4 regions of the Candidatus Jettenia sp. AMX1 genome follow, and region 4 is predicted to be linked to each of the others. Evidence: riboswitches for the same ligand, from Rfam matches in the RefSeq annotation. Region 4 holds a riboswitch; each other region holds the start of a gene.

Region 1 (8,065 bases), on a different contig from region 4:
TTTTTTATATTTTTTGCAACAATAGCAAATAGGAATATAATGTCAAATGTTTTTTTAAATAAATTTGCAGCACGTTTTTTATATGCGCTTAATTGACAAAAAGGTTGCTAAAAAAGTACCTATTTTAGTAATATAATAGCTTAAGTAATATACGCAAGATTTTTCATTTTATTTGAAGGTAAACAAATGTCAGACAATATTGAAAGACATAAGGACCTCAGTAAGAGGGTTTTAATGCCGAACGAGCAGAAACTCCCGGAGCAACGAGCATCTGGGCAAATTCAAAGAGCGCCTGCGCAACTCATACAGGCATTTTTCCTGGGTGCAATGGTAGGGTTTTCTCTTTTTGTAGTAATTTGGATTATTGCAGGTTTTTCAAAACTAGCGATTATAGCGCCATTCATGGGAGGTATTTTTGGTATAGTTTTTGAAATGATGAGGCAGAAAACGAAGGCATAGTATGGGTATGGTTTTATCATGAGATAGCATGTATTCCAAAACTTCCCACAGTAATTATGAAATGATTTATGAGAGGTAAATGAGATATGAAAGTAACTATGGTAGGTATATCAGGTTCTGGCAAAACGGCATATATGTCAGCACTTTATGAAACGCTTGGAGATGCAGGGCAAAATGAGGCAGGTTTTTACATTGCCCCGCGTTCTGTACAGCAATTTGATAAAGCCATATTGAGTGTTGGCGATTTTAGCAGGTTTTCACTTGCCGATAAGTTAAAATGGCCTGACGGTACACAGCAGACAACGGTATGGCCTTTTACTGTGTATCATAATTCAAGGCCGGTAACCTATTTTGATTGGATAGATTATCGCGGAGGTATTTTAACAGAAATTACGGATACAACGGATACTCAGGAATCCCCGGATATGGTCAGATCTGAAATTACTGACCTGGCTTCTCATATTGAACTCAGTAATGCTGTTATCCTGGTTGCAGATGCCTTTGTCCTGACGTATTATCCGAATATTAAAGAAGCACGACATCGGTCAGGAGCACGCAGGATCCATGAGATATTCACAACCTATAGCAGGATTTATCCGAATAGGAATTTAATATTTGTAATCATGTTAACAAAGGCAGATACGGTTGATGCCAGGTGGAAAACTGACAATTATGCGCCGTTGATTGAACGGGGCCTGGAAGTATTTAATCAGATGGTATCTTTACAGAAGCAAAATCCCTCCTGGGAGGGGTGTATTGTTCCTGTCTCTGCAGTAGGAGAGGGTAATGTTCATCGGTCTGTTACTCCTACAGAGGATGTTAAACATCCTTTTAGGTCCGAAGATAAGATTGTGGGATTTCCACAACCGGTGAATGCAGAACATGTTTTGTTTTATTGTTTAGGGCAAACTTTAAAGCAGATGAGAGAGGAAGCCAGCAAGAGTATAAGGCAAAGGGAAAAAGAACTTTCAGAAATCCTGAAAAAAGCGGGGCTGGTAAATAAAATCTGGTCTCTCATCATGCGTAAGCCTGATGCCGAGAGTATCGCCAGAGCTATTTTAGAAGAAAAAAATAAGGATTACGAAATTTTAAGCCAATTTGAGACACATATAGAACCGCTCTTGGGCAAAGCAATGGAGAGGGTAAGGCAGATCAAATGAAATACCAGGAACTTTTATATTCCCGTTCTTTATCGAAAGATTATCGATGGATGATTGTTCCACCGAAAATTTCTTCAGATAGTCTTAAGCTATTAAATCAGCTTTACAATCTGTATGATAAGTACAAAAATGCTTTCTGCAAATCGCCGGTTTTGCCTCTTTACTGCTTAAACCATTTACAAACTACGTTTCTTGTGAGTTGCGGTTTATCAAACCATAAAGATAAAGATGGCCGAAACATTTACCATTTACAGGGCATTAGCATTCCCCCTGAGTACAGAAGGCATTTTTGGTTTATCCTTCCCTGGATATTGGCTAATTACGATGGTGAGAATTTGTTAAATACGTGGAGAAAAGTAGATTTTCCTGCTGCTGATGACATCGTGCGTCGTGCATCGGAGGATTGTTTTTTCAAACTCGACTTGTTGGATAAATCGCTTGCAGAATTAATTAAAACATCAAAATTCACCCTTGAGAGATTTGATGAACTATCCATAGGTGAACCGGTCTATATTCCGTTTGATAAAAATGGTTTAAAAGAACTAGCCCATGTAATTGTATCTTCAGACTATGGCTGTGTAAATTTTGCTTTTGGAGCTACACCAGAAATGATCAGGGCTTTTGACTTCAAGATTATCGCAAAGTTAGGTGACAATTCGAATATGAGGCTGAATCGGAGGACGAGGATAACAGAATCTGTCCCGTCTTTTATCCTTGATGAACGAGATAAAGACACCAGAGAGCTTGTTGATGATCCTATAGACCGTTTTGATCCAAGAAAGAAAGATAATCTTAAGAATCAAAGTAAAATGGTAAGGAGAAATAATTCTTTTCACCTATTTGATCAGTTTGTACCTCGCTTCCTATCGATACTCAGGCTGGGAAAGAAACTAAAACGATCCAAGAAATCAGGTTAGTTTTTCGTCACTTCTTTTATAGCTTTTAAATAAAAATATTATTTTATTTGACATAAGACAACATACTTGTTATATAGGTAGCGTTTAAAAATTAAGACAGAGCGATAAAGGCAAACCCTGAGTGATCAGGGGACGCAAAGTAAAGGATCTTTAATTACACTGGCAGAGGCGCATCATGATGCGTCTCTCCTATGAATGAAAGATAGCCCTACTACCGAACATGATAAATATATTCGAAATAAATCAGAGAACCTTACTCTGAGAATATTTGACTTAATATTCTCGAAGTAAGGTTTTTTTGTTTTATCTGAACTTGAAATTTATAACCCCTTTTCTCTCCTCTGCAAGGGAGAAATCAAGGGAAGCTCTCAGCTTGATTTTGTGTAATTACGGTATATATACGAGAAAATTCAGTACCTCCTCCCCCGTGGTGGGACGGGAATAAGGGAAAGAAAACAATCTCATTGTGCACCCTTACCATAGCCCTCTCCCATCAAGGGAAGGGAGGATTAATCTTGTGTTTCTGTTGTATTATTACTACGTAATTCTTCGTAGAAAGTAGGATTCTACAAATCTTATCTGATATTGAGCAGTAATAGGTATTTTCATAGAAAAGGGAGGTTTTCATGAGTTCTGTTAATGCAAAAAGTATATCGTCAGAAGAAAAACGTGAGCTTACCCGTAAAATTCTGGAGAATCGTAAAGTTAAATTCCAGGCAGAGTCTGATGATAAATCTCAAAATTATCAGAACTATACCTATGATATGTTTATCGGCAATCCCGGATCTGAACTGACAGAAATAAAGCATTTTAACGAATGGGTAGAGAGTGCAACGAGGGATGGTTTATACACATTTGAATCGCCAAGACTTGGGGCGCAAAAAACCGAAATTGAAATCCAGCGTGAAACGGGTGATAGAATGAGACTATTGAATTTTTCCAGCTATAACTATCTGGGATTTGGCTATCATCCTGATGTAATTGCAGCGGCAAAAGATGCTCTCGATACCTATGGTCTTGGTGCGGCTAGTTCACCCGTGATCAGTGGTACGTATGGTATTCATAAAAAGCTGGAAGAGGATCTCACGCATTTTTTTGGATTAGACGACCGGTCAATATCATTATTTCCCTCTGGCTATAGCGCGAACGTAGGTGTTATACAGGCTTACATGAAGCCGGGAAATCATATCGTAATGGATCAATCGGTTCATACATCAATTCTTGAAGGGGCGAAGATATCCGGGGCAAACTGCTCCTATTTTCGACATAATGATATTGAACATCTCGAACAAGTTTTACAAGAAGTTTCCCATGGAAAATCACGTGTTCTTGTTTGCGTCGAAAGTCTATATGGTGCAGATGGTGATTATGGTGACCTTAGTGATATAGTACGGGTGGTTAAAAATTATCAGGCAAGCATTCTTGTTGATGAGGCTCATTCAACTCTGATTGCCGGTGAAAATGGCAGAGGAGTCAGTGAAGAGTCTGGCGTCTTAGAAGACATCGATCTTTATGTCATTACTTTTAGTAAGGCATTTAGTGGGGTTGGTGGCGCATTACTCGCAAAAAAAGAGGTAGTCCGTTACGTTAATTGGTATGCAAAATGCCGCATGTTTTCCTGCGCTTTAGATCCTGCAGTAACCGGTGGTATGATTAAGGTGCTCGAACTGGCGTCAGGGCCTGAGGGCGAGAAGAGGCGCAGATTACTACGGGAAAATGCGGCGTATTTTAGAAAAAAACTTGCAGGAAAAGTTGATATGAGAAATAGTAAAAGTTGGATTGTTCCGGTGATTTTTGGCTCAGAACGAAATACCTTAAAACTCAACGACTTTCTCCAGAGAGAAGGTTTTGATGGAAGTATCCTGCAATTTCCATCAGTACCAAAAAATGAAGCACGTATTCGTATATTTATTACCTCTGAACATACCAGATATCAATTGGATAGGGGTATAGACATCATCCTGAAAGCTGCCGAAAAATTTAAGTTTTTATTATAATAAAAACTTAAATAAAACCCTGCGGCAGAATAACTCCTTCTCAAAAGATTACTATTATGAACTTGAGAATGCAGAGGTCAAAGGTTGCGCCTTTACCCGATATCTTTTATCTCACATTTCTGTAAGCCTGTAGTGACTTGAACATCAGCATAAGCTCAAAGGTTTCTCCGTTCTCCTTTTGAAGCATCTCTCTCCTTTAACCTCTTGATATTACTGGAAAATTCTCATCGAATTTCCTTTCCCTTCCTTTTGCATTTGACATCATGTTTATTTATGTTATAAAAGGTAAAGATTATAATTAGCTGTGTAGGAGTATTTTTAATATTTATTGAGGTTATTCTGACAAACATAATGAATATACTGTTGATATACCCCGAGTTCCCAGATACATTCTGGAGTTTCAAACATGCACTTAAGTTCATACGCAAAAAGGCCTCCTTTCCGCCGCTAGGATTACTGACAGTTGCTGCAATGCTCCCACCTGAGTGGTCAAAACGTTTAGTTGATGTCAATGTAACAAGACTCAAGGATGAAGATCTGTTATGGGCGGATTATGCATTTATCAGCAGTATGGTTATACAAAGAACGTCGGCTCAGCAGATCATCAGACGCTGCAAGGAAGCCAACCTTAAGGTAGTTGCCGGAGGGCCTTTATTCACGAGCGAGCATGAGCAATTTGAGCATGTCGACCATTTTGTTCTTAACGAAGCAGAGCTAACCTTGCCGCCTTTTTTAGAAGATCTGAATAATAATTGTGCCAGGCGGATATACACCACATCTCAGTTTGCTGATATTCAGGAGACCCCGACACCTCTTTGGGAATTAGCCGATCTGAGGCAATATGCCTCGATGAGTATACAGTACTCCCGGGGTTGTCCATATCACTGCGAGTTCTGCAATGTGACATCATTATTTGGAAGACGCCCACGTACCAAAACCGCTGAACAAATCATTGCCGAGCTGGATAGTTTCTACCGTATGGGGTGGCGCGGACCCGTATTCTTCGTAGATGATAACCTCATCGGGAGCAAAAAAAACCTCAAGGAAGAATTGCTTCCTGCTTTAATTACATGGCAAAAAGAACATGTACCGATACCGTTTAACACGGAAGCCTCTATCAACCTGGCTGATGATGATGACTTGATGCGAATGATGTCTGAAGCAGGCTTTGATGCGGTTTTTATTGGGATTGAGACGCCGGATACGGATGGCCTGGCAGAATGTAACAAAAAACAGAACAAAAACCGTAATTTAATTGAAGACGTGCGGCGTATTCAGCGAGCCGGACTGCAGGTACAAGCAGGCTTTATCGTAGGTTTTGATAGTGATACTCCATCCATCTTTCAGCGGCAAATTGATTTTATACAGAAAAGCGGGATTGTGTCAGCAATGATTGGGCTGCTTCAGGCCCCTGCAGGAACAAAACTATACGAACGTCTAAAGCAAGAGGGGCGTTTACTTGGACAGATGTCGGGGGATAATGTAGACGGCACAACGAACATTATTCCTACCATGGACATGGATACATTTCAGGAAGGATATAAAAATATATTGAGATATATTTATTCCCCTGAAAACTATTATCAGCGCATAAAGACCTTTTTTCGCGAATATAAAATGCCAAAGGTTAAAGCCCAATTTGAATTTAGTCATATATTAGCATTATTTCGTGTTATCTACCACATTGGTATCATGGGCAATGAGCGTACCCAATTTTGGAAACTCTTATTATGGACGTCTTTTCATCGCCGGGAATTGTTATCGCTCTCTGTTACTCTTGCAATTTACGGTCATCATTTTCGCAAAATTAGTGAATTACACGTCCTTTAATTTTGAAAGGTTCAGATTATAAAATATATTATTTAAAATATATTATTATTTAGTATTGTTTTAACATGTGATATGTAGTAATATAGTGAATATAGTTGACTTTTGGCTGTATTACAAGATTCGTATTATATGTTTTGATGTGATAATAAGGCTGCAATAGTTGCAACTATTGTAGCCTTTTTTTATTTTTTAACTTTTTCATGCTTAAAGGGGGTGATTTGAATGGCAGCTGGAACAGTAAAATGGTTTAATGACAAAAAGGGTTTTGGTTTTATTACTCAGGATAACGGAACTGATGTTTTTGTACATCAGACCGAAATTCAAGGTAGTGGATTTAGAACTCTCGCCGAAGGAGATAAGGTCGACTTCGAGGTTATTAAAGACCAAAAGGGTTATAAGGCAGCAAAAGTTGTTAAATTATAAATGTATGTAAAAGCGTACTCTTATTTTAAAGTAGAAACAACTAAATAGTTATAGTATATAAAAGAATATAGAGTAATCGACTCAATATAATTATAATAACAAAATAAGGAATCCCAGTATCGGTAAAAGGATATTGGGATTTTTTATTTGATTTTTTAACCAATTTTTTGTTCTCTGTTTTGGATTACTAGAGAAGACATACTACGGCAAGTCCGGCTATTGCGACAGGTTTACGCAGACTGCCATACATATTTGAATATAAAGAAGGGATGATGAAATAAAAATATATGAGTAAGATTAAAATCCGGGATCAAATAGAAGATACCTATAAATGGGATGTGTCTGTTTTGTATGTATCGGATGATAGCTGGGAAGAAGACTATTGCAAGGTAGAAAAAGAATTTCCTCAGCTTCTCAAGTTCAAAGGCTCTCTTGCCGATCCCCGTAAACTTGAGCAGTTTATGCAGTTTTATGTTAACCATTCTATCATGAGAGAAAATTTATATGTGTATGCAAATGTCCGCTTTTTTGAGAATACCCGAAACGCCAGATATGAAGAGATGAAAGGGCGTATCGAACTGCTCGTCTCAAAGATTTCCGCACAAACTGTTTTCATTAAAAAAGAGCTGTCCTCTTTATCACAGAATGATATCGATACCATGATTCATGAAAATCCTCATCTGGCGGGGTATCGCTTCTTCCTGGAAGGCTATGCCCGGTACAATCCTCATATCCTTTCTGAAGAAACGGAAACTGTTTTAGCGGAACTGAAAATTGCCCTGGATAAGTCTGATGATATTTTTTCGGCTTATAATGATAACAATATTTCGTTCGGGGAATTTGAACACAAGGGAGAAATAATTCGTCTTTCTCATGCAAAGTATGCGCAATTGCTGGAATCACCCGACCGGGCTCTCCGGCAAAAAGTGTTTGATTTTTATTACCGGCCTTACCGGCAGAATATTGACGTCCTGGCAAATACCTATGCAGCACATGTACTTGCAAATATTAAACTGGCGAAGGTTCGGAACTATTCGTCTATGCTGGAGATGTCTCTGTTTCCCGATTATGTGCCAACTACGGTATTCAGTAATCTCATTGAGGTTGTAAAAGAGAATATTGATGCGATCAGTGAATTCAATGTCCTGAAACAGGAAGAGCTTGGAATTGAAAAATTACACTTCTATGATAATTATGTTCCCCTGGTTCATGAGGTTGATAAGAAATATTCCTATGAAGAAGCAATCGATCTGGTTCGTACAGCGCTTGAACCCCTCGG
Region 2 (8,351 bases), on a different contig from region 4:
TTTCCCACAATGTTTGAACGCCCTACTACAACGGCTTCTGCGCCACTCGTTTCAATGCCGGAACGTACAATCAATTCCTGAATACCGGCTGGCGTACAGGGTGGAAACTTTACCTCTTCACCTCCTATCATAAGACGTCCAACGTTTACCGGATGGAAACCATCGACATCCTTATCGGGATCAATGGCATTTAAAACCTTTTTCTCATCAATATGCTTTGGCAGGGGAAGCTGGACAAGAATACCATGGATTGAATTATCTTTGTTATAGGTATCAATCAGAGCAAGAAGGTTCTTTTCTGAAATATCGACTGGTTGATTATCCTGGATCTCTTTAAAACCTAATCTGTGAGCAGTTTTAATTTTTAAAGTGACGTACGATATGGAAGCGGGATTACTACTTCCCTTTTATTTCTGCTACTTCAGCAGTAATTTCCTTTAAAATTTGCTCTCCAATTTCAGTTCCTTTGATTAGTTTTGCAGTCATAAACCTGAAACTCTCCTTTCAAAAATACGCATTAAACATACCTTTGTTGCATCTTTACTGAAAAAATAATGAAAAAGATACTAGTGAAATTATCCTATTCTGGAAATTCCAAAATAATAGTATAACATCCATAAAAATACAACTTTTTTCTAAACCCAAGGTCTTTCCAAACTCTATTTTAGTAAGAGGCTAAACGGGTTTATGTACATAGTACTACATAACCTCAACCGAATATAGTATTCTCTGTATAGAGGGTGAGTAAAATCTATAATTGAAAATAGATTGGAAAATAAAGATTTTACTATACAATACAAAACTATTTGATATACATAATAACCAGTATTTAACTGAAATATTTACGCATGAGATACCCGTTGACCTTTTTCGTTTAAATTTGGAACGAGACCGGTATGGTAAATTTGATCAGTTTAGGGAATGTGAGTATCTCCCTAAAATACGGGTATATGATTTAGAACCCTTTATAGCTCGTCTTGTGATATCTGTTTCTTCCATTGGGATATCAACATGGTCATCGTGCGAGGGTCATTGTGGTGAGCCTGCATACCTGGTTTTTGACAGAAAGTATCATCGAATATGGTTTCAGGCAATAGGTAATAAATTTATTAAAAATAAGAAATATAAAAAAGCAGGTATGCTCCCATCTTACAGATAAGCAGAGAAGTATGAATCAGAAAGAACTCCTTAATATTTTTGAGAGCTATTTTGAGGGATCAATTAAGTCTTTGTAAATAGGAGTAGTTTACTACAGAGAACGCTATAGTTGTTATTAAGAAGTTCGGCTGATTTTATAAACTGCTAAAACTCTTTAGCAATACAATCGTTTTTCATTCCGGCATTTTAAAATCAATACCGGAAGACCGCCTTCTGATATAGCCTATGTCTTTAAATATATTCTTGAGTTCCTCATCCGATAGCTTTTTTTGTACATGATCAAAAAAATTCTGCATATTCCCGTAACCTAAATTCTCATAAACGCTCGCCTGCAAAGCCATCTCCAGACGGTCCATTTGTTTGACAAATTTACTCTCTAGAGAACTCTGGTTCCGGAATTCATTCCATAAATTCAAATACATTTTTCCTGTAGAAAGTTTTGAAAGAATTTGAGCAATCGCCTCGTATTCATCTTTTTCCTTCTTATGAGGATGTATTTGATCGTGAGGTGTCAAATCTCCTACATGCGCTTCACCCAAATCATGTATGAGAGCAATTTTGATAATTTTGGTTATATCCAATTCAGGAAAAAACTCATGAGCGACAATAAAAGAAAGCATGGTTACTCCATAGATATGATCAGCCACACTCTCACATTTCTCCTCCGGAATGTTTTTCAATAGCCAACCTTGCCTATAGAGTTGTTTTAAGTGATTAAACTCAAAGTATATCTTTATAACCTCATTGACCTTTTTTTCCTTTATATAGTCGATTGGAGGATTATTTTTAAATTTCATATGAACTCCTTAATAATAAAAATTACAGAGATGTAAAGCATCATACTGTTTTGAGTTTCCGGAAAGGGTCATGGGATGAAAAAGCCTTAACTATAAGATTTTTCCCAAGTGTTGGAAAAAGATTAGATAACCAGGTGGACTTAAAATTGAATATCAACGTGATATCGTAAGCCATTACGTTCGATGCTATCTTGGTTACGGTAAATCCGGCATCTTCCAGAGCTGTTTTGAGAGAATCAAAAGTAAAAGGCCGCACATGTAAAATATTCAGAGGAGAAGCGTGTTTTGGCGCTTTTCCAAAGAGAAATCGAATGCGATCAATCAATCTGCCCATATTTGGGGTTGTAAGAATAAGAGTTCCTCCTGGTTTTAAAACCCTTTTAACTTCAAGCAGAAATTTTTGAGTATCAATAATATGTTCGATGATTTCTCCTGCAAATATCATATCAAATCGATTAGTATCATACGGTAAGCCTTCGGTAACATCAGCAACAGAAACCTCTATACCCTTCTTTTGAGCCTCGATAAGAGCCTTGCTGGAAGAATCTACTCCCCAAACCTTGATTCCCAGGTCCATGATCTGCCTTTCAATTATCCCATTTCCACAACCAATACTCAATAATTCCATATTGCCTTTGTTCTGAAGTACCGATAGTTCACTTTTAATCATTTGGAGGACTTTTGCAATCCGTCTTTGATGGCTTTTTTTTAAAATATACGATATTCCCCCGACGTCCTCAAAGGCAATTCTATTGAGATAAGAAGTAATATCCTCCCTGATCAGATTCCTGCGGCGATCAAAAGCATAGGCAGACTTTCCCTTACCCTTTTGTTTGGCAAAACGCTTCATCTCTATGCCAATAGTACTAACTTCTCTCACCGAAGTTAACTCTTTCCATTCATTGCTTACACCGCCGATAGCAATCGAAATTAAGGGAAATTTGTGCAGAACTCCTTCCCGTTCCTGGGTTACAACAAATCCTGCTATTCGATGAGACTCATCATAAAGCTTTGGAATCAGGGTATCGAACTTTTCAATAACAGATTCACAAATAGAAGCGGCTCTATCCGGCGAAGTTACAATGACGAAGTTATCCTCACTTATATATCCTGCGAGGTCTTTATGATGGTCTGTACATGACAAAAGAATTCTTGCTGTAGAGCGTATGACGGCGTCTCCATGGATAAGTCCATAAGTATCATCGTATGATTTAAAATGATTAATATCACAATACAATACTGAAAACTTATGCTGTTGTACTATTCTGCGGCTAATTTCCCTTTCCACTGCGATATTGCCGGGTAGTCGGGCCAGAGGACTAACTTCTCTGGTACATTGATAATACTCATAAACCTTATGCAGACATGTGAGTAACTCATCGGTTGTAAATGGTTTTGTAATGTAATAGTCCAAACCCTCATGCAGACCTTTCAACTTATCTTCAATAGTCTGATCCTCTGTAAGCATGATAATGGGTAGTGATTGCCACAAAAGATCATTCATTAAATAGTAACAGATATCAATACTGGAGATATTAGGAAGATCACTATCCAAAATGAGAAGATCTATAGTTTCTGATTCTAAGGTATAAAAGACTTCCTCGCCTTTTTCCACTATGATAACATGATGTCCCTCATACTCCAGCGTAATCTTTAAAACCTGCTGAACTGATTCCTCGTCCTCAGCCGCAAGAATGCGAAGATGGGGCGGTTGTTTAACAAGGCGATTTTTTACAGTTTCTAAAGTCATTTTATTTTCTTAAGGAAATATACGGTAGCAACAGGAATGACGCAAATGGAGATGTAACTACTGGTAGGTTATAAATATGAAAATATTATGATCGCAGTATCCCGTTTATGTAAAAATATGATTGTACTAAAACAATCATATAATGAGATGATCTTTTCCGGCAACCCTGCAACCATATCCTGTAAGAGGACTTAGGCCAGTAGCTTTGCGCCACATCCTTTCGAATGTTTTGCCATTTTCGGGCTTTTATCAAAAGCCTTTATTTCAAAAGAACCGATTTGATATCAACAGTACTTACTATGATCTTTATAAACGTTTTAAATAAAAGTATTTAGCAAGAAAAATGCCAATGAATCAAGATTGCTTTTTATTGGAATTATTCAATCTGTATTTAGTGTAGGGCAAATACTCATATGCATATATATAACCTGCAAATGGCGTTGTGCTTACATACTTATGTATATGTGATAATTTTATCAGTTTTTTAATGTATGAAAGGTTCATTGTTGTGAGGATAACTATTTTGCGTTTTAACAGGTGATTACGTACATACTTGTACACAATTGTACAAAAATTAATAAAGGGGATATTTAATCTGCTATCTTATTTGTGTATATCAGAGTCCATCTGTGGTTAATATTTTATGAATTTCATGTACATTCATGCACATTCCTGGTATATATACCATCTACCAGCAAGCTACGAGATGGATAAGAGCCGGAGTCTTTGAGGCCGTTGTTCATGATCTTCGAGAGATTCTGAGACTGGCTGAAGGAAGGAAAAAGGAGCCTTCCAGAGCGATTATCGATAGCCAGACTATTCAGTCTACACCTGAGAGTGAGGAAAGAGCCGGAAAGGAAGCAAGATCCCTATGGCTGTTGATATCCTCGGGCATCTTCTGGCTCTGTATGTAACTCCTGCCAATGAGCAGGAACGAGCCAAGGTGAAGAGGTTGTGCCAAGAGATTCAGGAAGTAACGGGAGAATCCGCCTTGATAACCTTTGTGAATCAAGACTACACAGGTGATCAGGCAAAAGGGCGTGGAATAGAGCTTCAAGTGATGAAGCTCCCTCATACAAAAAAAGGATTTGTACTTCTCCCCAAAAGATGGGTCATTGAGAGACCCTTTGCATGGAAGAGCAGGTTCAGAAGACTCGTAAGGGATTATGAGCGACTGCCTGAAGTGTTGACGGGTCTTCATTTCCTTGCTTTCGCCATACTCATGCTAAGAAGATTTGCTGAGGTGATATTTCAAAGTGCATAACACGCTCTGGAAAAATAAAATAGAGACACAAAATCTTGCTTCTCTACCAGAAGCATGTATGCAGTAAATTGTATTGTTGCTTTTCTTTACTTAATTTTTACAAGAACCGGAGTACTTCTATTTGAGATAGATCCGTCCCCCAATTGACCATTTCTATTTGATCCCCATGCCCATATGGTACCATCTGACTTCAGGGCAATACTGTGCTGTTCCCCACTGGCAATAGCAGTAACATTGCTCAATGTGCTTGCCTGGATGGGGGTAGCTCTGCTCATGGTAGTACCATCTCCCAATTGGCCATTCTCGTTATTCCCCCACGTCCAGACCGTACCATCTGATTTAAGGATAAGACTGTGGTCTCCTCCACCGTCAATTGTCATGATGTTTTTAAGATCGCCCATAGGAACCGGGGTACTTCTGTTATCGGTTGACCTATCCCCCAGCTGACCGTGTTGATTAAATCCCCATATCCAAATAGTACCGTTATTCTTCAGGACAATGCTATGATCTCCCCCGCAACGGATCATGCTGACGTCTTTAATTCCATTCACCAAAACGGGAATGGTCCTGTTGGTAATAGTTCCGTCTCCCAGTTGTCCATATTGATTCAATCCCCATGTCCAGATTGTGCCATCCGCCTTTTGTGCAAGGCTGTGATATCCCCCTCCGGCAATGGAGATTATAGTGTTCAGGCTTCTTGTCTGTACAGGTGTGTTTCTATCTGTTGTGGTTCCATCGCCTAATTGACCGTAGATATTCCGCCCCCATGTCCAGACTGTACCATCTGATTTCAGAGCAAGATTATGCAGTCCTTTGCTGGCAATTGCAGTAATATTCTTAAGATTATTTACCTGAACAGGCTTATTCCTGCTTTTTGTCGTACCATCTCCCAGTTGCCCAGCCCAGTTGCTCCCCCAAGTCCATACTGTGCCATCTGATGTTAAAGCAACGCTATGCCATGCCCCTCCGGCAATAGCGGTTACATTATTCAGGTCTTTTACTTGTACGGGTATTTTCCTGTCGGTGTTTGTTCCATCTCCCAATTGCCCATGCATATTTTGTCCCCAGGTCAAAACAGTGCCGTCGGATTTCAGGGCGATGCTGTGAAAACTTCCACCTGAGACCTGTAAGATTGTCGATGCAAAGATAGGTATACGGGTAGTAATCAAAAATAAGGGAAATAAAACTGCAGTCAAGTATAGGATGGCAAGCTTGCTGTGCATAGGGTTGAATTGCACAATTTTCATAGGCACGTCTAAGGTACTGTTACTTTGTTTTACATCAATTTTTCTTGAATTCTCATATGTCATAATAGGTATTCTAAGATTAATTTATTATGGTTTATACATTATGGTGAAAAATGTGAGACAATACAATTATAATAGTAAAATAAGCAAAGGGAAAGAATATATAATAAAGAAATGTAAATGTAAAAAAATTATACAAAACGAGAATAAGAGGGTATATTATAAAGGTCTTTGATATTTTTGGTTTTTCTTAAATTAACATGAAGATAATAAGAAATGGTATTCCATTCATAAAGGATGAGAGTTTTAATTCAGAGCGGATAGGCGACCCGTGCATCCTTGATGTCTGTATCCCTGAAGGGAATAACTTGAGGACATCTGGCGAGGGGCTTCAACTGGTAAACAGAAACGAGTTGCGGCATGCCGTTGGGATCGTTGCTGCAAGGTCTCTGCGGTATTTCAGTACCAATGGAGAAGGGTTTAATATTTTTCGTTTACGCAACATGGCTATTTGGTGGCTCAGGCATATCTATAACAGTTTCAACTGGTGGAAGGCTTATGTGGTGAATGCAGAGGGTGAACGAAAGGATATGCCTATGTTATATATCGGGGAAGAATTTGGCGCTGTTACCGGATGGGGGGATAATGAAGCGGATATTGTGCTCAGCGCTTTTGAGAATGACCGGTGTTTGGTCAGTCAGGAATTCGCAGGAGGGGCAATCTTTGCTGTTGGATACAGCGAAAGGGGAGGATTATTCAACTCTCCCGATATGTATGGGGTCAAGACAATCGTTGGAAGTAAATATAAAGGCGCTGGTGTTAGTGTAATCAATGGCATTACAAGAAATTTGTACCTCATGGCTGAACATATTCTGAAAAGGGAAGGCAAAGAAATTGTTGAGTACAATATCCGTAGTGAAATCAAGCAAATGGAAATTGTTGTCCTGGACAGATTAAGGCATGAGAAGCTTGTCAGAACAATTAAAGATCATGGCGCTCAATTAAGCCTTGTCAAGGATGACGACCTTACCCCTACCCTGGCGGCTGCGAGAGATGAAATTGATCTGATCATAGGTGTGGGTGGAGTTCCTGAGGCGATTTTAAGCGCCATTATTGTTGAAGAATTAGGTGGTGAGATGACCCTGAGAATATTGCCCGCTGATGTGGCGCAAGATGGAAAATTATTGGGAAGGATCGATAACTGGAATCACTTCAGAAAGAACGAAGTGGACGTTTTAAAGAATTTTAAAATTGTCAGACCCGGCACGGAAAAAGGAAATGAGATGTCGTGGGATACCGTCTTATCCTCAAGGGTATTAGCCAGAGGTAAGGATAAGGTCTTTACGGCAAGTATTATAAAAAAAACCCCATGGATAAGATTCCCGGATGGAAGAGAGGTGCCAGGTGTGGAGATAGAACCTGAAACAGGAAAAATTACCGTACACGTAATTCGCATTTATGCTGGAAAGATCGAGATTGTACCGGTTATTTATACAACAGCAATCAGCAAATACATGAAACAATACAGGCGTTTTGCTGAAGTACATGATAAGGCGGTTGGGGATATCCTTGTCCGGTTGGGAGAGGCGTATGCAGAGTTTGGCATGTTTCAAAGGGCAAAAGATTGTATACAAAAGGCCAGAATGTGTGGGGGGGTAAGTAAGGATTTAGCCCAAAAATGTGATTTTTTGTATGAATATATAGAAGGACTGGATGATCTTACGAATAAGCCTGTTCAAGATGCAAAAGCAGTAATAAGTCATTTTGAAAAGATATACCGTTTAGGCAAGGAAGATGATGTAGGAATCAGATCTGCAAGAATGATAAAAAGATTCTACGAGTATCTCGGCGATAAGTATTGCCATTACCGCCAATATGGGGAAGCTATCAATTACTATAAAGAAGCTTTGAAATATAGCACACATGAATTGAAACTTTATCGGAAGGTGGATTCTATCCATATGAAGGGGATGATGGAAGAATATTTTCATCTGATTGACAGAGTATATGAGGAACATGAATATAAAGAACCAGAAGGTTGGGAACGATATAAGCTGGGAATTGCACTGGAAGTTTTTTATGGGAATGAAGGATATGTAAAGCCCTTTTGTAGAGCGCCCTGGCTTATTTTTCTT
Region 3 (8,351 bases), on a different contig from region 4:
CAAGGTCAAAGATAGTGGAGGGTCTGTCGTTCTCATCCCATAAGGTAAGATTCGTCAGGCCGGGGGTCTTTCCGGTAATATAAATCTCCCTGGGTGTAAGTACCGTAACATCCGCTATCTCAGGGGCGGCCAGAGATACCCGCTTTACCGGCCTCTGGCTTCTCACGATGGTAGACTTTCGCACCGTCAGGATAAGCTTCCGTGGTTGCGTAGTATTGACCCTCACCCTTGCGGGGTTGCCCGCCCAGCCTTGAAAGGAAAAAATAAGCACGAGGATAAGAGTTACCGGAAAAGAGATCCTGTTATACCAATGCGTTGTGGTCCGGTCTGCCATGTTATTTACTCTCCTTCTTTTCCAAAGTTCAACTCGGTTACACAGCCTCCCTTGATTAATTGTACAGATAAAACCTGCGGTTTTGATGGCGTCCGGTCCGCCTTTTTCTTTCCCCTGTAAGAGGTAAGTAACGTGGGTATTGTAATGCCTCCCGTGATTACATCTTCACTATCGGTAAAATTTCTCAGCGCCAACTGGATATTCCCCTCAGTAACTGCCAAAGCCAGCCTTTCTGCCTCATCAGGGGTTACTTCCAGGGTAATCACCTCTACCTGGGCAGGTTTCTCCTTTTTATTATCTTTTTCTACCTGAGGGCCTGCAGCAAGAACAAGGATATTTTCAAGCACAATCTTGGTTATCGGGGTAGAAACCTTTCCCCTCTGTCCCATGGTTACGAGTACATCTACCCGGTTTCCGGGATGGATAAAGCCCGATATGCCTATTACCTTATCGACCTTTACTGACATTGCACGCTTTTGTGGGGTAACTACCGCAGCTACCCCGCCGGTTTTGATCGTAGTCGGTGCCAGCCTTGACTCGAATATCGGTTCATTTGCCTTTACGGGGTAGAGCAAGACCCTTCCCTCTATGGCTGAAGGGTCAGAAAAATAGCCTGCCGGCAAACTTTCTTTTAAAAACGGTACGAATTTTATCATACTTTTGTCAAGCGGTGTGCACCAGGGTAAATCGAGTGTTGCCACTGCCACTGGCACGGTGCTGGAAGGTTTTGTCTGCGCTTTTGTCTTTTTTTGTAATTGGCTGTAACTGAGTAAGGCGACAAACAAGGCAATACTTATTGCCAGGCTAAACATAAGTACAGGTTTCATTTTCACAATTCCATTACTCCTATTTCAAGGCTGGTTCAATCGTATTCGGTTGAGCCGTATGTTTGAATTCAAAAAGTACAAACGACCCGCCGGGTGGTTTCTCCAAATTTGTCCGTGTTAATGTAATGTTCAGGAAATTCAAAATAGTCACAAAGACACAAAGCAGCAGTGTATCACAGCAGGGGCGAAGCATTTGCCGTTATTGGCCTAAAATACTATGTATACGCTGAACGGCAAATGCTTCGCCCCTACAACTACCATTTCTCCATGGCAACAACCCTGGCAACGGAGAACAGCGTGCCCAGGGCAATCGCCACCCCATAGGCCATCACAGGCATCTTCTCTTTTTTCTCCGGAGGGAGATACGTAAACCTTCCCGTGAGCACAAATACCTTCAGGATTGTTCCGTATCGTTTGAGTGTCTCCATGAGATACCCATGGAATGCAAGGAGTATCATGGCATAAATACCCCCAATCAAAGCTGTACCAAGGAAGGCCATGAATACCCCCTTCATCCCGATTAATCCACCCACAGCGCCCATAAGTTTTACATCGCCTGCCCCCATACCTGCAGCAAGGTAAAAAGGCATGAAAAAGGCGATCCCCAAAAACATGCCCTCTACACTGAAAATAAGCCCAGGAATTCCTTTTGTACAGGTATAAAATGCAATTCCTGCTGCCACAGCAGGGAATGTTAACCAGTTCGGTATCCTGTGAGAGCGGATATCATAGAATGCAGCAATGAACAACATGATAACTAAGGATGCAAGGGGGATTATCTCAATGAGATCCATATTGATTTTTTCTTTCTTTTGACAGATAACAATTTGTTATTTATACTTCCTCTTAAAGGGGATACATTATCCGACATCTAGTCTCATACCATTTGAGTTTTCGAAATAGATAATGTATCCCTTACCTATGAGTTATCTTAACAGATTCTTCATTACCACTTACTTGGTAGGATCTACCATTTTCTCTCCGAGACCCTCAAATGCAGTTTTCATTTTTGAGTTAAGAACTGTAACAGCAGCAACAATACCTACAGCAATAATAGCAGCGAGTATACCATACTCAATAACGGTAATACCTTCTTCACCCTTTAAGAAATGTAAGAATTTCCTCACTTTAATCACCCCCTTTCTCTTATGGAAAAAATGTGATTTCAAGAGACATCAATGATAATTGATGCGCTACATTATCTGTCTCATAATACACACATGTGTAGTTTGGCAGATTTACTATAAAACATGTATAACACATCTCCCGGGTGAATTTAATTGCATGAAATTCCCAGTATTCTGCTCCAAATTATAGTATTCCAAGGATGAAATTGAACATATCTTCAACATGCTTATCCTTATCTCTCCTGAGATTTCCCTGTAAACATTATAAAACGGAATATGCGTTTTATTTCTGGCTGTAAAAACAAAAAAACCTTACTACGAAAATACCTATGTATGTATTTTCGTAGTAAGGTTTTCTCTTTGTTTTTCCCTGAATTTATTTATAACCATTTTCGGTAGTAGGGCTATCTTTTCAGCGATAATTTTGGGGCCTTAAAGATCCTTTACTTTGCGTCCTCTGATCGCTCAGAGTTTGCCTTTATCGTTCTGTGTTAAAAAAGAACTTATTACATTAGGTTGGGTTTTAAAAGACAAAACCCAACGGCTTTTTACTCACCCCTCAATCCTCTCCCGAGAGGGGACTTTTTGATTCCCCTCTTGGGAGGGGTTAGGGGTGGGTTCATTCCCCTGTAGAGACGCAAAACCTTGCGTCTCTACAATTGAGTTAGGGGTGTGTTAATGGCATCATGAAAAATGGAGTCGATGTAGGGCAAGGCTTTAGCCTTGCCCCCGTAATTGAAATTCCTATCATGAACTCGCGAGATATTTAACATATCACTCTATCGTATGTCAATCAAAAAACTGCAAAACACCTTCTTAATACTTCCTTTCTTTCGGTTCAAAGGGTCCGATATTTACGGGTTTATAGTCTAATTTCACGCCTTCAGGGGTAAAATGGGCTACGGTATGTTTCAGCCATCCGGTATCGTCCCTTTTGGGAAAATCGGTACGGAAGTGAGAACCGCGGCTTTCCTCTCGGGCTAATGCGCTGGCGATGACGGCCTCCGCCACATCCAGGCTGCCCTTCAGCTCCAATGCCCATGCAAGACTGAGGTTCACCCGTTTACCGGTATAATGCAATGTGATTCGGTTGTATCTGTCGCTTAAGGCTTTTACTTCATACAATGCTTCTTGTAAGGCAGATGCATTACGGAAGATACCAACCTTGCTGTCCATAACCTTATTGAGAGCCACCTTGATATCAGCAGGTATTTCATTCCCTTCTGGTTTACATAATGCATTGAACCTTTGCTCTGTGCGTTTCAGGGTGTCTTTGAGAGCCGTTTCACATTTCCTGCCTTTTAAGTCCTGCAGGTAATGAACGGCATTTTTACCTGCGATGGCGCCGAAGACAATGGTATCAAGGAGCGAGTTGCCGCCTAACCGGTTCGCTCCGTGTACACTCACGCATGCCGCCTCGCCTGCTGCATACAATCCTTTTATACTCGTCTCACATTCAATAGTACAATCAATTCCGCCCATGGTGTAGTGTTGGCCTGGTTGAATGGGAATAAGATCTGTGACTGGATCCATACCGGTAAATTCTCTGCAAATCTTCCGTATTCCGGGCAATCTTTGCTGAATCTTTTCTTCTCCCAGATGTCTTAAGTCAAGGTGAACGTAGCTATTGTCAATACCGCTGCCTGCCATGATCTCGCGGATAATATTTCGTGAAAGAATATCTCTGGGGGCTATTTCCATAGCATTTACTGAATCGCTGTATTTTGCCAAAAAGCGTTCACCCTTGTTGTTGAGCAAAAAACCGCCTTCACCACGGCATCCCTCGGTAATCAGGATATTTTTGCCCAACAGGGTTGTTGGATGAAACTGGATAAACTCCATATCTTTAAGCGGCGCTCCCGCCCAATACGGCACAGCCATACCCATACCGGTATTAATCAGGGCATTGGTACTGCATCCGTATATACGGCCAACGCCTCCTGTGGCGAAGATCACTGCCCCGGCCTGCAACACCTCTAATCGTCCGCTGACAATATCCCATGCGATCACACCCACACAAACACCATCTTCGATTACGAGGTCCGTCACGAGCCATTCCTGATACATTACCATCTCCTCCCGTTCGGCCTCTTGTTTATATTTAATAATTTGCTGATACAGGGTATGCAGAAGGGCCTGGCCTGTTGTGTCCGATGCATAGCAGGCGCGCGGAAAACCAGCGCCGCCAAAGGGTCTCTGGGCAATCTTTCCTTCAATGGTACGGCTAAAAGGGCAACCCCAGTGTTCCATTTCGTAGATACGTTCAGCAGCTTCTTTGGTCATACGGATGACGGCATTCTGGTCTGCCAGGTAATCGCTTCCCTTTACCGTATCAAAGGCATGTTTTTCCCAGGTATCATAAACACCACGCGGGTGATTCCCCAGTGCGGCGTTAATGCCTCCCTGCGCAGCAACGGAATGCGACCTGACGGGATGTACTTTTGAAATAATGGCAACCTTGATATTATGGCGATTGAGTTCAATAGCTGCCCTTAAACCAGCGAGACCTCCGCCGACCACAATGGCATCATGATAAATCATATAAGTTCCTTTTCCTTAAGAAAGGCACATAAATCCATAACACAGCAAAGCTGCAACCAAAAAGAGTTTAACCACAAAGCATATAAAGTTTTACACAAAGGACACAAAGAAAAACTACAAAAAGAAACGTCATTGGGTTCTGTCTTTTACAATCCAGCCTGATTATTAAATATATAAGAATTTCAATTCTGTAGGGCAACCCTTCAGGGTTGCTATCCTCGTGCAGGTATGCAGGCGGGGAGGCAAGGCTAAAGCCTTGCCCTACATCTTGAATACAAGATATATGTTCAGTATTGAGTGATTACAGAATTATGGTAAAAATCCCTATAATCGCAATTATGAGAAAAATGAAAAATGATATCCATAATAATTTCTTTTGTAAACGGGTAAGATGCCAGAAATCGACTATGGTAATCCTTATTCCGTTCAGCAGATGTATAGCTACTGCCAGGAGTAATACATATTGAAAAATATATCCGAATGTTGTATCAAATTTGCTAATCGCATAATCATAAGCGGTTTTGCCCCGGAAGACATAGCTCAATGTCCAGATGTGTAAAAAAAGGAATAGTGTGACCGCTATTCCGGTAATCCGGTGGATCCAGAAGGCATACATGCCTGGATACCTGTTCTTAATAAGGTCTTTAAAGCCTTCCTTTAATTTTTGCATATTCATGTTCTTCAATATTAGAGGAAGTAATCCCCCTTGGTCCTCCTTTAAAAAAGGGGGAAATCCCTCGTCCCCCCTTTCTATAGCATCCAAGAGATGAACCGAACAAAATATGGCGCATGAGTCTTTGGTTGTATGCAGGTGTATGGAACATACGGAATCCTTATTCTAACTTATATTCACATATTTTCCCCCTTTTTTAAAGGGGGATCAAGGGGGATTAAGACGATTCCGCCGTTCCTCCTTCTATGATACATACTCCCTGATTTAATTCCATGCCGGGGTACTGCTGTTTTGTGTTGCAAACCAGATGAGTATATACACACCAATGCCAAACAAGACCAAACCGGTAAACCAGAGGATATATTTAAAAAAGAATTGTGTTTTCCTGCTGAAATTACAATCGATACCTATACCCCAAAGTCCGTTAAGGCCGTGAAAAATAACCAAAGAGAGGAGGCAAATATGAAAGGTAATCCATCCCGGGGTGCAGAACCGGTTGACGATTTCATCGTAATAGCGGGAGGTATACCTGTCAGGGCTAAAATGAAACAGAAAGAAATGAACGGCCATTCCGATAACGAGCAACAGGGCTGTAATCCTCTGGAGGAACCACGACCAGAAACCTTGATTTTGTGTATTCATTATTTACTTTTGCCACAAAGTCACGAAGACACGAAGGTAATAATTTTTTCTTTGTATCTTAGTGGCGGCCTAAATCTTTCGTTATTAAGGTTATATAATCTTTCGCAGAATACCATCTTTAATACGTGGGACGTTAAAGTTTATAAGAAAACCAAGACGTTTACCAGTAAGTTTCAAGTGACTTAACAACTGCGCTTCCCAAACCGGATTTATGGTGTCTATAGCTTTGAGCTCACAAATAACGAGTTTCTCAACCAGTACATCTAAACGCAACCCTTCGTTAAAGATCATTTCATCATACACAATAGGGATATTTACTTGCCTTTCGGTAGAAAGTCCTCTTTTGGAGAGTTCGTGACAAAAACAGATCTCATATACTTTTTCCAATAATCCGGGACCTAATGTCCTATGTACAGTATAAGCTGCATCAACAATCTTTCGCGCTATATCTTCTTCTTTATTGGAGAGCAGTTCATACTTCATGCTGTTTTACTTTGTGTCTTTGTGCCTTAGTGGCTAACGTTTTTTATAAAGATTCATTAAATCATCTCTGGTAAAGACAGACTCGAAGGGAATATCTTTTGCCTCGATATTCTCTCGCCCGCCTTCCTGCCGGTCTACCAGGGCAATGGCTTTAATGGGATTCAGATTTGATTCCCTGGCACGGTGTATAGCTTCTATGGTGGATTGACCTGTGGTAACTACATCGTCTACAATCACAACCCGGTCACCTTCCCGCACGTTCCCCTCAATCCACTTCATTAATCCGTGCTCCTTTGCCTTTTTTCTTACGACAAAGGCATTAATAGCGTCATCCTGCATGCCACTAACCATTGCTGTAGCAAAGGCAATGGGGTCGGCGCCCAAGGTTAAACCGCCAAGAGCGTTAACATGGAGGTCTTTGACCTTATGGTAAAAGAGGTGTCCAATCAACAGCATGGCCTCAGGGTCCAACGTTGTTGTCTTGCAATTAATATAATAGTTGCTCATCCTTCCTGATACCAGTTTAAAGATAGGTTCTTCACTGTATTTGAAAGATTTCATGAGAAGGATTTCCAGTAATCGTTTTTCGGCTTTAATCAGGTTCATTTTCTATCGATAGATAGGGGTGACCCATCGGATCGCCCCTACGTTTTTCTCCTATAATAAGGTATCTACCTGTTCACATAATACTTTTACGGCATCGGCTGATCGTTTTAAGGCGGCTGATTCTTCATCGTTTAACGCGATCTCAAAGATCTGTTCAATGCCTTTTGCGCCAAGTTTTACCGGTACACCTACAAAGAGTCCATCGATATTGTATTCGCCCTCACATAAGGCGGCACAGGGCACTATCTTTTTCTTATCCTTGAGTATTGCCTCAACCATTTCTACGACTGCTGCTGATGGGGCATAAAAGGCGCTCCCTGTCTTGAGCAGACTAACAATTTCAGCGCCACCATCCCTCGTACGTTTTACTATGGCATTCAGGCGTTCTTTGGGCAGTAATTCTTCTACCGGGACGCCTGCAACCGTGGTATATCGGGTGGAAGGGACCATGGTATCCCCGTGTCCACCCAGTACAAAGGCCTGAATGTTCTCGACGGATACCTTAAGCTCCATTGCAAGAAAGGTACTGAAACGGGCGGCATCCAATACGCCCGCCATACCCATGATACGGTGTTTCGGGAAACGGCTCACCTTATGAGCCACATAGGTCATGGCGTCCAGGGGATTAGATACGACAATCAGGATAGCGTTGGGCGAGCTTTTCGCAATATTTTCTGCCACCCCTTTTACAATACCCGTATTGATCTTCAGCAGGTCATCCCTGCTCATGCCGGGTTTCCTTGCTACACCTGATGTAATGATGGCAATATCAGAATCCTTCGTTTCTTCATATCCGTTTGTACCGATAATTTCTGAATCATAGGAGTAGACAGGTCCTGATTCCAGGATATCCAGGGCTTTTCCCTGTGGCATATCCTGGAGAATGTCCACCAGCACCACATTACCCAACTCTTTTTCAACCAAACGCTGCGCTGTTGTAGCGCCCACATTTCCAGCGCCAATAACAGTTATCTTCTTTCTCGACATAATAAATCTCCGGTATTGTTTTTCTTTTATTCGTGACTATTCGTGTTCATTCGCGGCAAAAAATAATCATTCCATATTCTTTATTATTTCATCCGCAAACTCGGAGCATTTCACTAATCTGGCGCCTTCCA
Region 4 (8,351 bases):
TAAAAGACATTAATGTAGTTAATCTCTGAACCCTGTGCCTTCTGCTTCCATGCAGTAAATAAAATTTTTTCTCTGTTACCTATGGATATAAAAGAAAAACTTAAAAAACTACAAGACACCGTGAAAACCCTGGAAGGTGTTGTGATAGCCTTTTCCGGCGGAGTGGATAGCTCTCTCGTGGCAAAGGTTTGTTATGATGTCCTCGGAGAAAAGGCCCTCGCTGTAACTGCGCGTTCAGAAACATATCCGGCATATGAATACGAGGAGGCAAAAAAGATAGCAAAGGAAATAGGCATCCCTCATATGACTATCGACACCAGCGAACTTGGTATTGAAGGATTTGCGAACAATCCTCCGAACCGATGCTATTTTTGTAAATCAGAATTATTTGGAAAACTGAAAGAGATTGCTAAGGAGAAGGGCTATAAAAACGTTGCAGATGGGGCCAATCTCGATGATACCGGTGAACACCGGCCCGGACTTGATGCCGCAAGGGAGCTTAATGTACGCAGCCCTCTGAAGGAGAGCGGATTAAGAAAGGCCGATATCCGCCAGATATCGAAGTATCTTAACCTCTCCAACTGGGATAAACCTTCCTACGCATGTATGTCCTCGCGGTTCCCTTATGGACAAACTATCACGGAGGAAAAAATATCATTAGTTGCTGCTGCAGAAAACTATTTAAGAAGTATTGGTCTGAGGCAATTCCGTGTCAGACACCACGATACCATTGCGCGGATTGAGGTATTGCCCGAAGATATCCCCGCACTCTTGCAGGATGGCACAAGGAAAGAGATCGTTAAAAAATTCAAGGAGATCGGTTATAAATACGTCACCCTTGATATGGAGGGTTATCGTAGCGGGAGTATGAATGAGGTGCTTAATAAAAAAGGGTAATATCCAAAAAGAATATTACCCTTTTCAATAAACATTCAAGACAGAAATAAATTATTGCAGTATTGCAGTATCAGTTCCACCAGGACTTTGTGTGGTATGGTTTCCACCATCATTAGTCCATATATTATCATAACCAAAACCTGTTGTATTAGTGCCGTACCAGCCGGCTAATGAAGTACCCTTCCACTCAACGTGACCATCAATATAAAGCACATTTTGTCCTTTCTTTTTATGGTTATTTGAGAGCCATGAGGAGGTATCGGTTCCCAATCTATCGGCAACAATAGCTACACTTGGATCATCTGCCGGTTTATGATTATCATCATAACCATAGCTGCATGTGTCTGATGTAAATGAAGTATTTGTAGTTGTCAAATTTAAAACATTTGTTTCTGTAACAACAGCATCACTCGGACATCTGAAAACCTTCCTATCAGTAATATACGAATCAAAAAGTTTACCAAGCGATTCTCTTTCTTCCGCTGCATCGTCACTATCACTAGCTTTAGAACCGGAGGCTCCACCCGTAGGAAACACTTCACCATTTTCATTCGCATACATATGCATAGCCATCCCGATCTGTTTCAAATTAGAAGCACACTGCGTCCTGCGTGCCGATTCACGCGCCCTGCCCAATGCAGGCAACAGGATACCTGCAAGGATACCAATAATTGCGATTACAACAAGTAACTCGATTAACGTAAAACCCGCACTTCTCATTTTCTTCATCTCCATAGCTAGCCCCCCTCCTTTTAAGATTGTTAAGATGTATCCTCTCACGATGTTACAAAGATGCTTTTTTCTCACCTCCTTCTTGCAAAAGGACATATATCTTTAACAGCAGATTGAAATCCATGTTCTTGAAAATGCCTTTAAAACAAAAAAACCTTACCCCGGAAATAATCGGCGGAATATTCCCGTAGTAAGGTTGTCTAAATTTATCTTAAATTTATTTATCATGTTCGGTAGTAGGGCTATCTTTACTATTCATAGGAGAGACGCATCATGATGCGTCTCTGCCAGGCTATGATTAAAGATCCTTTACTTTGCGTCCCCTGATCACTCAGGGTTTGCCTTTATCGTTATGTGATGTTTTATAATGCTTACTTATTTGATCATGTATGTTTTTTTATCTAATAAATATATTCATTAAAATAATATCTTTACAACAATATCGATTTTGGCGCATTATATCACGGGAAATATTCCAGTCAACTAATATTTTCACACGATATTGAAATTTGGATCAAATTACTTGCCAGCATACAGAAAAAACGGTAAGATTATTTTTATGCCTAAAATTCTACAATGGGACACAGATTAACGCAGATATGTACCAATAAACTCATGATGCAGATATTGTAGGTAACTTATCTAATAAGTGATTATAGTATCAAATAGATGAAACCGGACGGAACATAATGAAACCAAATAAAATGAGTCATGATTTGATTGTGCCATCACGGACAAACGAGTTTGTCCGTGCCACCCTATCAAAAATATGTTTGGTTTCATCCTTGAAATACTATAACATTGCTTTCTTCGGCTGAAAAGGTCTGTGTTTATCTGTGTTCTTCTGTGTCCAAATGCAATGTTCAAGTTTAAGGAAAATACTTATGAAAGAAGCGATGTTTTTTGAGAAACTTGGAGATACGAAGGTAAGGTGTTACCTTTGCCGCCATCACTGTATTATTGCAGATGGGAAAAAGGGCATTTGCCGGGTTAGAGAGAACCACAAAGGCATACTCTATTCCCTTGTTTACCGGAAGCTCGTCTCGGAAAATATCGACCCTGTTGAAAAAAAGCCACTGTATCATTTTTATCCCGGCACAACCGCTTTTTCTGTTGCAACGGTAGGATGCAATTTCAAGTGCCTGAACTGCCAAAATTATGAGATATCACAACTGCCTGGAAATTATGAGCAAATCGCAGGCAGAGATGTTGCTCCGGAAAGGATCGTTGAAGAGGCTTTGGGTTATCACTGTAAGAGTATTGCATATACCTACACGGAACCTACGATCTTTTTTGAGTATGCCTATGAAATAGCTAAAATAGCAGATAATACATCGATGAAAAACGTATTTGTAACAAACGGATATATAACCCGTGAGGCCCTTACGACAATAAAACCGTATCTGCATGCCGCAAACGTGGATATGAAAAGTTTTTCGCGCGAAACCTATAAAAAGCTGTGCGGTGCGCAATTGGACGGGGTAATCGATTGCATCCGTTCCTACAAAGAGATGGGCATCTGGATAGAAATAACCACATTGATCATACCGGGAATTAACGATTCAGAATCAGAATTAAGGCAGATTGCCGGATTTATAAGAAGTCTGGGGCCTGAGGTTCCGTGGCATGTAAGTCGCTTTTATCCGGGATACCGCCTCATTGAAAAACCCCCAACTTCAGTTGATACGTTGAGAATGGCGCGTGAAATAGGTTTGGAAGCGGGACTGCGATATGTGTATGAAGGCAACGTGCCTGGCGAAGGAGGAGAAAACACCTATTGTTATGCATGTAAGAAGATCCTTATCAAAAGATATGGATACCAGATTGTTGAAAACAACATCATCAATTCAAGATGTCCGGCATGCAATACCGGCATCGATGGTATTGGCATGTAAGTACAAAAATAACGAGGAGACCGTATGATCGTATTAAAGAAGATATTATGTCCTGTAGACCACTCCGAATGTTCGTATCTTGCCTTAAAATATGCAATTTCTTTGGCGCTGAAAGATGAAGCAAAATTATATCTCATGCATGTAATAGATTCCCGTTTTTACGATACAGAAATATACAAATTCAGCCCTTATAATAAGCCCGAGGAGATTGATGTTGCCAAAATTCGGGCAAATTTAATAAAGAGTCTCCCTGAGGGAACAACGGATGTATTGGAGGTAGAAACTATTATCGTAAAGGGTGTGCCCTTTTATGAGATAACAAACGCTGCTAAGGAAATCGGGGTAGATATTATCGTAATGGGCACGCATGGAAGAACTGGAATTTCTCATGTTATGATGGGTAGTGTAGCAGAAAAGGTTGTCCGCAAGGCACCCTGCCCAGTCCTTATGGTTAGAATGCCATCTACACCCCCTGTTATTCCCAGCGGGAGTATTCCTGGCGCAAGTTGATTCATATACGTGTATTCTCTGGCATTGTCCAAAAAGTCTCCTATGTCACCCCTTCGGGGTTTAAGGGCTTTTTTCTGTTTTTTGCTATAATCATAACATCCCTACGGGATTAGGCAGAAAAATAAGGTAACTATTCAGCGTAATTTTCACGAATACAATATATGGCATAAAATAGTCATAATCACAAAAATTAACCACAGGTTGTACCGCCATATATAGGCAGAAAATGCAAATCGAGCGTTTTTTGCCATATATAGTATTTGTCACTCAAACACGCTGAATAGTTACAAAATAAGAGTCTATTCAAAAACCCCTGTAAATCACAGGAAGAATATACTTCAAAAGAGGTTTTCGGATAGGCTCTAAGAAACTGTCTGAAAAGATGCTATGGTGGATTCGCTTCGTTTAATCCACCCTTACATGTAATTCTATAACGAGTAGAGTGGATTAAGGCGCTGTCTCTTGCGCTGAATCCACCGCATGGATACTTTTCAGGCAGTCTCTAAGTATGTGTATCCTGTCTTCTGGATTCTGTCTCCTGAATTCTCTATTCTGTTGGCAAAGAGCATGCACAAAAACTTGTGGTCAGATACTTACAAAACAATTCCCGGACAACCTGTAAAGGGCTGCCCTGCAGCATTGAATATCCCCTTGCATTACAAATAAAGAAAGCCATTGCAGTGTAACTCATACACACTGCAATGGCTTTTATAAAAAGATTTCTCAGAGAGAAATCTGTCTTTATTTATCGCACTGAATATCTTCCCATGTGTCTGTCGTTTAATTCGCCGATTTTTGACTTATTCCAGTTAGATACCCTGCTATAATATCCTACAATACGAGTAACTCCATGGAGCCGATTCGTTGTTCCTGTTTCCAGTGCATCGATAACAAAACCTAAATCCTGCCGGATTACTGCATCAATACTAATAGCGAAAGCACATTCTAACTTGTGATTAATAATCTTGAGTAAATGTTCTTGTGGTGTACTTCCGTCAATATCACCATCTATCTCCAAAAACTCGTGCCCTTCGATTGCTTCATCAAAGGCCTTTAGTCTTTCTTCGATAAATAATTGTACGTCTTCCTTTTCGCTGCCAACTCTACTTATTACTGCATTTTCTAATACTGCTGTTGTCATCTGTTAAACCTCCTTATCAAGAATACCTAATAATTCCTTACTTAGTTGATTATATCTGCTTTGTTTTTTTACTTTCGTTAATCTCTTTTTCAGATCACCTCTCTTTCCTAACAAAATATATCCCATATGTTGTATACCCACTTTTATACTATCTAATCACAAAAAAGACCTTTGTCAAGAATAAAGCACAATATTTTGTATATGTTTTCCATAAAGACACAATATATTGGTAATTAACTGTCTTTTTTATAGGTACTTATGATTAAATAAAATATTTGAAATAAATCAACGTATTGTATTTGTAGAATAGCGTACAGGTAATACGTTTTTTTATTGAAAGACATCCATATACGTTGTAAAATCCATTTCATGAAAAAGGCAGCAATTTTCGATATTGATGGGACGATCATTAAGAGTATCTCTTCTGAAAGGGTATTTTTCCGCTATCTTCTTGAAAAAAAACTGATTAACTCCGGGGATTTATTGCGGCTTGCACATGTTTTTATGTATAGGCTTCTATCCCTCAAAGGAATCTACGTTAGAAAAAACAAATATTATCTCAAGAATAAAGAATATGAAAAAATACTCTCAACGGTACATGAATGTTTTACAGAACGGATTTCTCCCTATATTTCTCCGATTGCCACAAAAGAGATAAAAGAATTAAAAGATGCGGGTTATATCATTATATTATTATCAGGAACATTAAGTCCTTTCGTAGAATGTTTCAGGAAATATTGTAATGCCGATGTAGGCATTGGAACCAGTCTCGCAATTAACGATGAGGGTATAATTACCGGAGAAATAGATGGGATACATTCATATAGCAGTGGAAAAGTAAAGGTTGTGAATCGCCTTGCTACGGAATATAATATCGACCTTTCATCATCGTATGCTTATGCCAATCAATATGTAGATGTAAAGTTTATGCGTATGGTAGGGTACCCAATAGCCGTAAACGCAAGCCCTATGCTTCGACTCTATGCAAAGATGAATCGTTGGAAGGTTATAGAATTTTAAGGGAAAATACTATGGATATTTATGAGATTATGAAGAAAAGGCGGAGTATACGTTCCTATAAGCCGGAGCCTATTGAAGAGGAGAAGGTACATCGGATATTGGAGACTGTGCGGTTTGCCCCAAGCGCTGCCAACAGGCAGCCTGTTTTTTGTGTAGTTATTAAGGATGAGAAGATAAAACAACAGTTAAAAATGGCATACCAGGAGGAATGGTTTTATACAGCTCCCGTGATTATCTGTGTCTGCAGTATTCCGGAAAGGGCATGGAAACGAAGCGATGGAAAAAACTATGCAGATATTGATGCAACAATCGTGATGGACCATCTCATTCTTGCTGCAACGGCTGAGGGATTAGGCACATGCTGGATTGCCGCTTTTAAAGCGCCCCTCTTAAAATCCATTCTCAATCTCCCGGCAGGAGTCGAGCCGATAGCAATAACTCCTCTTGGATATCCATTAAACACCCCGGAACCAACGTACCGCAAACCGTTAGAAGAAATGATAAAATATATTTATTGAACTGTGGGTTCCTGGAGTTGATCCCGCAATTCTTCGGCGTTTCTCATAACCTCCTTCCGGAGTTCTTCAACAGGTATCTGCTTTAAGGGGTCCAATTGATAATTAAAATAATGCTCATCCTTTAGTTTTACGGGGATTATTAATTCAAAAAAAAAGTCTATGGGAAAAATCTGATAGACAGGGGCTTTGATTTTTTCGTATGCAATCTTTCTCTCATAGAGAAGCCTGCCCTCTGCATCTGTTTTTTCCAGGGTAATCTTTCGGGTCCCGTAATAGGTGAACTCAGTTGTAACGGGTGTTTCACCAATCGGTTTATCGTCTAAATAAACTACAGCGCCCGGAGGATTAGAATCAACGGTAAGAGATCGCAATACACATCCACAGAGCGTAGCACACCAGAATAAACCGGTTATAACAAACCGGGTTATTTGTTTAAATAATTGCCCGTACATTACATAATATCCGGAGATACGTTTGACAGGTCTATAATCTCTGCGCGAGATACTTCAAGATCTAACACTGCTACCGTACTCCTCCCATGTAACCATCCACAACATTCTCCGGGATTAATATAGACAGGATTTTCCTTTTTGATTTCTGGAATATGGGTATGGGCGCTGATAATAATATCAGTATTCATTTTAGATCTTTTTGAAAGACAGTCAAGCATATGGGTTACTACAATATGTTTACCGCCGAGGAGTATATCGTAAGGCGGTTCATGAATATTTTTACAAACGCTCAGCAACCCCTTTCGCTCACCATCATTATTCCCGAATACCCCTACAAATTTTGTCTTCACCTTCATGAATTCCTTTAAAGAAAACGGGGCAACATAATCACCTGCATGAATGACGTATTGTAGGTCTTGTGTGTTAAAAAAATAAACAGCCTTTTGAATAGCAATAATATTATCGTGTGTATCTGCAATAATCCCAATCTTCATCAACTCGGCATTCGGTTATGTATTGAAAATATCTGAGGCGGGGCCTGTACGTACTATGATAAAGATATGGCGGAGAGGCCGGGATTCGAACCCGGGGTAGGGATTTAGTCCCTACAACGGTTTAGCAAACCGTCGCTTTAAGCCGCTCAGCCACCTCTCCAAAGTTCGTTTAAAACGCAAGCCTTATAACAAGTAATTACCTTTCGTTTAAATATAGTGATGAATATCCCCCTGTATCAAGAAATTTCATTATACAAAAAATACTTTTTTGTGCAAGGAAATTGTAACTTCTTCCAGGAATGATTAATACTTCAAAAAGTCCGGAGTGTTTCTGTTTTTTTAAGCTTTCCTCAAAAAAAGATTAACTCAAATTATATTATGAATTATGAATTACGGCAATAGAGATAGTATTCATTGATATAGAGATCAGTCGATGGTTTCCTAATGATACACCACATGGAGCAAGGGTGCGCCAGATTGGCTTCCCTCATACGATTCAGCCGTACGCCTACCAGTCCCCGTGATAATAACTACCAGAGAGTTACCATTTGACCAACCAGAACGGTTCACAATCTCCTGAATAACAGAAGATATATCAGATGTCTGCTGATCAGAACCGGATACTCCCACGGTTGTCCATGGCACGGGAGACCACGATACTGCGGCTGTTGTTCTTGGCCTTGATGATATAT

Evidence for each region. Region 4 has a riboswitch for cyclic di-GMP ahead of FBQ94_RS06380 (DUF1559 family PulG-like putative transporter). Riboswitches for the same ligand answer to the same signal wherever they lie in the genome.
Region 1: linked by a shared signal. The riboswitch ahead of FBQ94_RS16670 (aminotransferase class I/II-fold pyridoxal phosphate-dependent enzyme) and the one ahead of FBQ94_RS06380 (DUF1559 family PulG-like putative transporter) in region 4 are both predicted to bind cyclic di-GMP.
Region 2: linked by a shared signal. The riboswitch ahead of FBQ94_RS14930 (response regulator) and the one ahead of FBQ94_RS06380 (DUF1559 family PulG-like putative transporter) in region 4 are both predicted to bind cyclic di-GMP.
Region 3: linked by a shared signal. The riboswitch ahead of FBQ94_RS01600 (Flp family type IVb pilin) and the one ahead of FBQ94_RS06380 (DUF1559 family PulG-like putative transporter) in region 4 are both predicted to bind cyclic di-GMP.

What each region holds. Positions count from the first base shown of each region.
Region 1 is NZ_SZPP01000074.1:3,000-11,064, reverse strand. Features, by position in the region: gene FBQ94_RS16685 (hypothetical protein) at 187-459, shown strand; gene FBQ94_RS16680 (hypothetical protein) at 546-1,619, shown strand; gene FBQ94_RS16675 (hypothetical protein) at 1,616-2,536, shown strand; cyclic di-GMP riboswitch class I at 2,636-2,755, shown strand; gene FBQ94_RS16670 (aminotransferase class I/II-fold pyridoxal phosphate-dependent enzyme) at 3,163-4,533, shown strand; gene FBQ94_RS16665 (B12-binding domain-containing radical SAM protein) at 5,005-6,363, shown strand; gene FBQ94_RS16660 (cold-shock protein) at 6,586-6,786, shown strand; gene pepF (oligoendopeptidase F) at 7,074-8,065, shown strand, end outside.
Region 2 is NZ_SZPP01000056.1:14,819-23,169, reverse strand. Features, by position in the region: partial or broken gene folD (bifunctional methylenetetrahydrofolate dehydrogenase/methenyltetrahydrofolate cyclohydrolase FolD) at 1-486, opposite strand, end outside; gene FBQ94_RS14940 (hypothetical protein) at 758-1,159, shown strand; gene FBQ94_RS14935 (HD domain-containing protein) at 1,332-1,955, opposite strand; gene FBQ94_RS14930 (response regulator) at 1,996-3,705, opposite strand; cyclic di-GMP riboswitch class I at 3,862-3,949, opposite strand; partial or broken gene FBQ94_RS14925 (transposase) at 4,392-4,969, shown strand; gene FBQ94_RS14920 (RCC1 domain-containing protein) at 5,056-6,279, opposite strand; gene FBQ94_RS14915 (fructose-bisphosphatase class II) at 6,477-8,351, shown strand, end outside.
Region 3 is NZ_SZPP01000004.1:68,496-76,846, reverse strand. Features, by position in the region: gene FBQ94_RS01615 (type II and III secretion system protein family protein) at 1-334, opposite strand, end outside; gene cpaB (Flp pilus assembly protein CpaB) at 340-1,161, opposite strand; gene FBQ94_RS01605 (A24 family peptidase) at 1,416-1,955, opposite strand; gene FBQ94_RS01600 (Flp family type IVb pilin) at 2,115-2,288, opposite strand; cyclic di-GMP riboswitch class I at 2,680-2,775, opposite strand; gene FBQ94_RS01595 (FAD-dependent oxidoreductase) at 3,105-4,829, opposite strand; gene sdhC (succinate dehydrogenase, cytochrome b556 subunit) at 5,131-5,499, opposite strand; gene FBQ94_RS01585 (succinate dehydrogenase/fumarate reductase transmembrane subunit) at 5,767-6,144, opposite strand; gene FBQ94_RS01580 (GxxExxY protein) at 6,235-6,627, opposite strand; gene pyrE (orotate phosphoribosyltransferase) at 6,661-7,188, opposite strand; gene mdh (malate dehydrogenase) at 7,285-8,220, opposite strand; gene icd (isocitrate dehydrogenase (NADP(+))) at 8,287-8,351, opposite strand, start outside.
Region 4 is NZ_SZPP01000015.1:188,646-196,996, forward strand. Features, by position in the region: gene larE (ATP-dependent sacrificial sulfur transferase LarE) at 82-897, shown strand; gene FBQ94_RS06380 (DUF1559 family PulG-like putative transporter) at 949-1,632, opposite strand; cyclic di-GMP riboswitch class I at 1,859-1,982, opposite strand; gene amrS (AmmeMemoRadiSam system radical SAM enzyme) at 2,514-3,524, shown strand; gene FBQ94_RS06390 (universal stress protein) at 3,549-4,034, shown strand; gene FBQ94_RS06395 (hypothetical protein) at 4,780-5,175, opposite strand; gene FBQ94_RS06400 (HAD family hydrolase) at 5,545-6,195, shown strand; gene FBQ94_RS06405 (nitroreductase family protein) at 6,207-6,713, shown strand; gene FBQ94_RS06410 (PEGA domain-containing protein) at 6,707-7,165, opposite strand; gene FBQ94_RS06415 (metallophosphoesterase) at 7,165-7,659, opposite strand; tRNA gene FBQ94_RS06420 (tRNA-Ser) at 7,727-7,819, opposite strand; gene FBQ94_RS06425 (PKD domain-containing protein) at 8,101-8,351, opposite strand, start outside.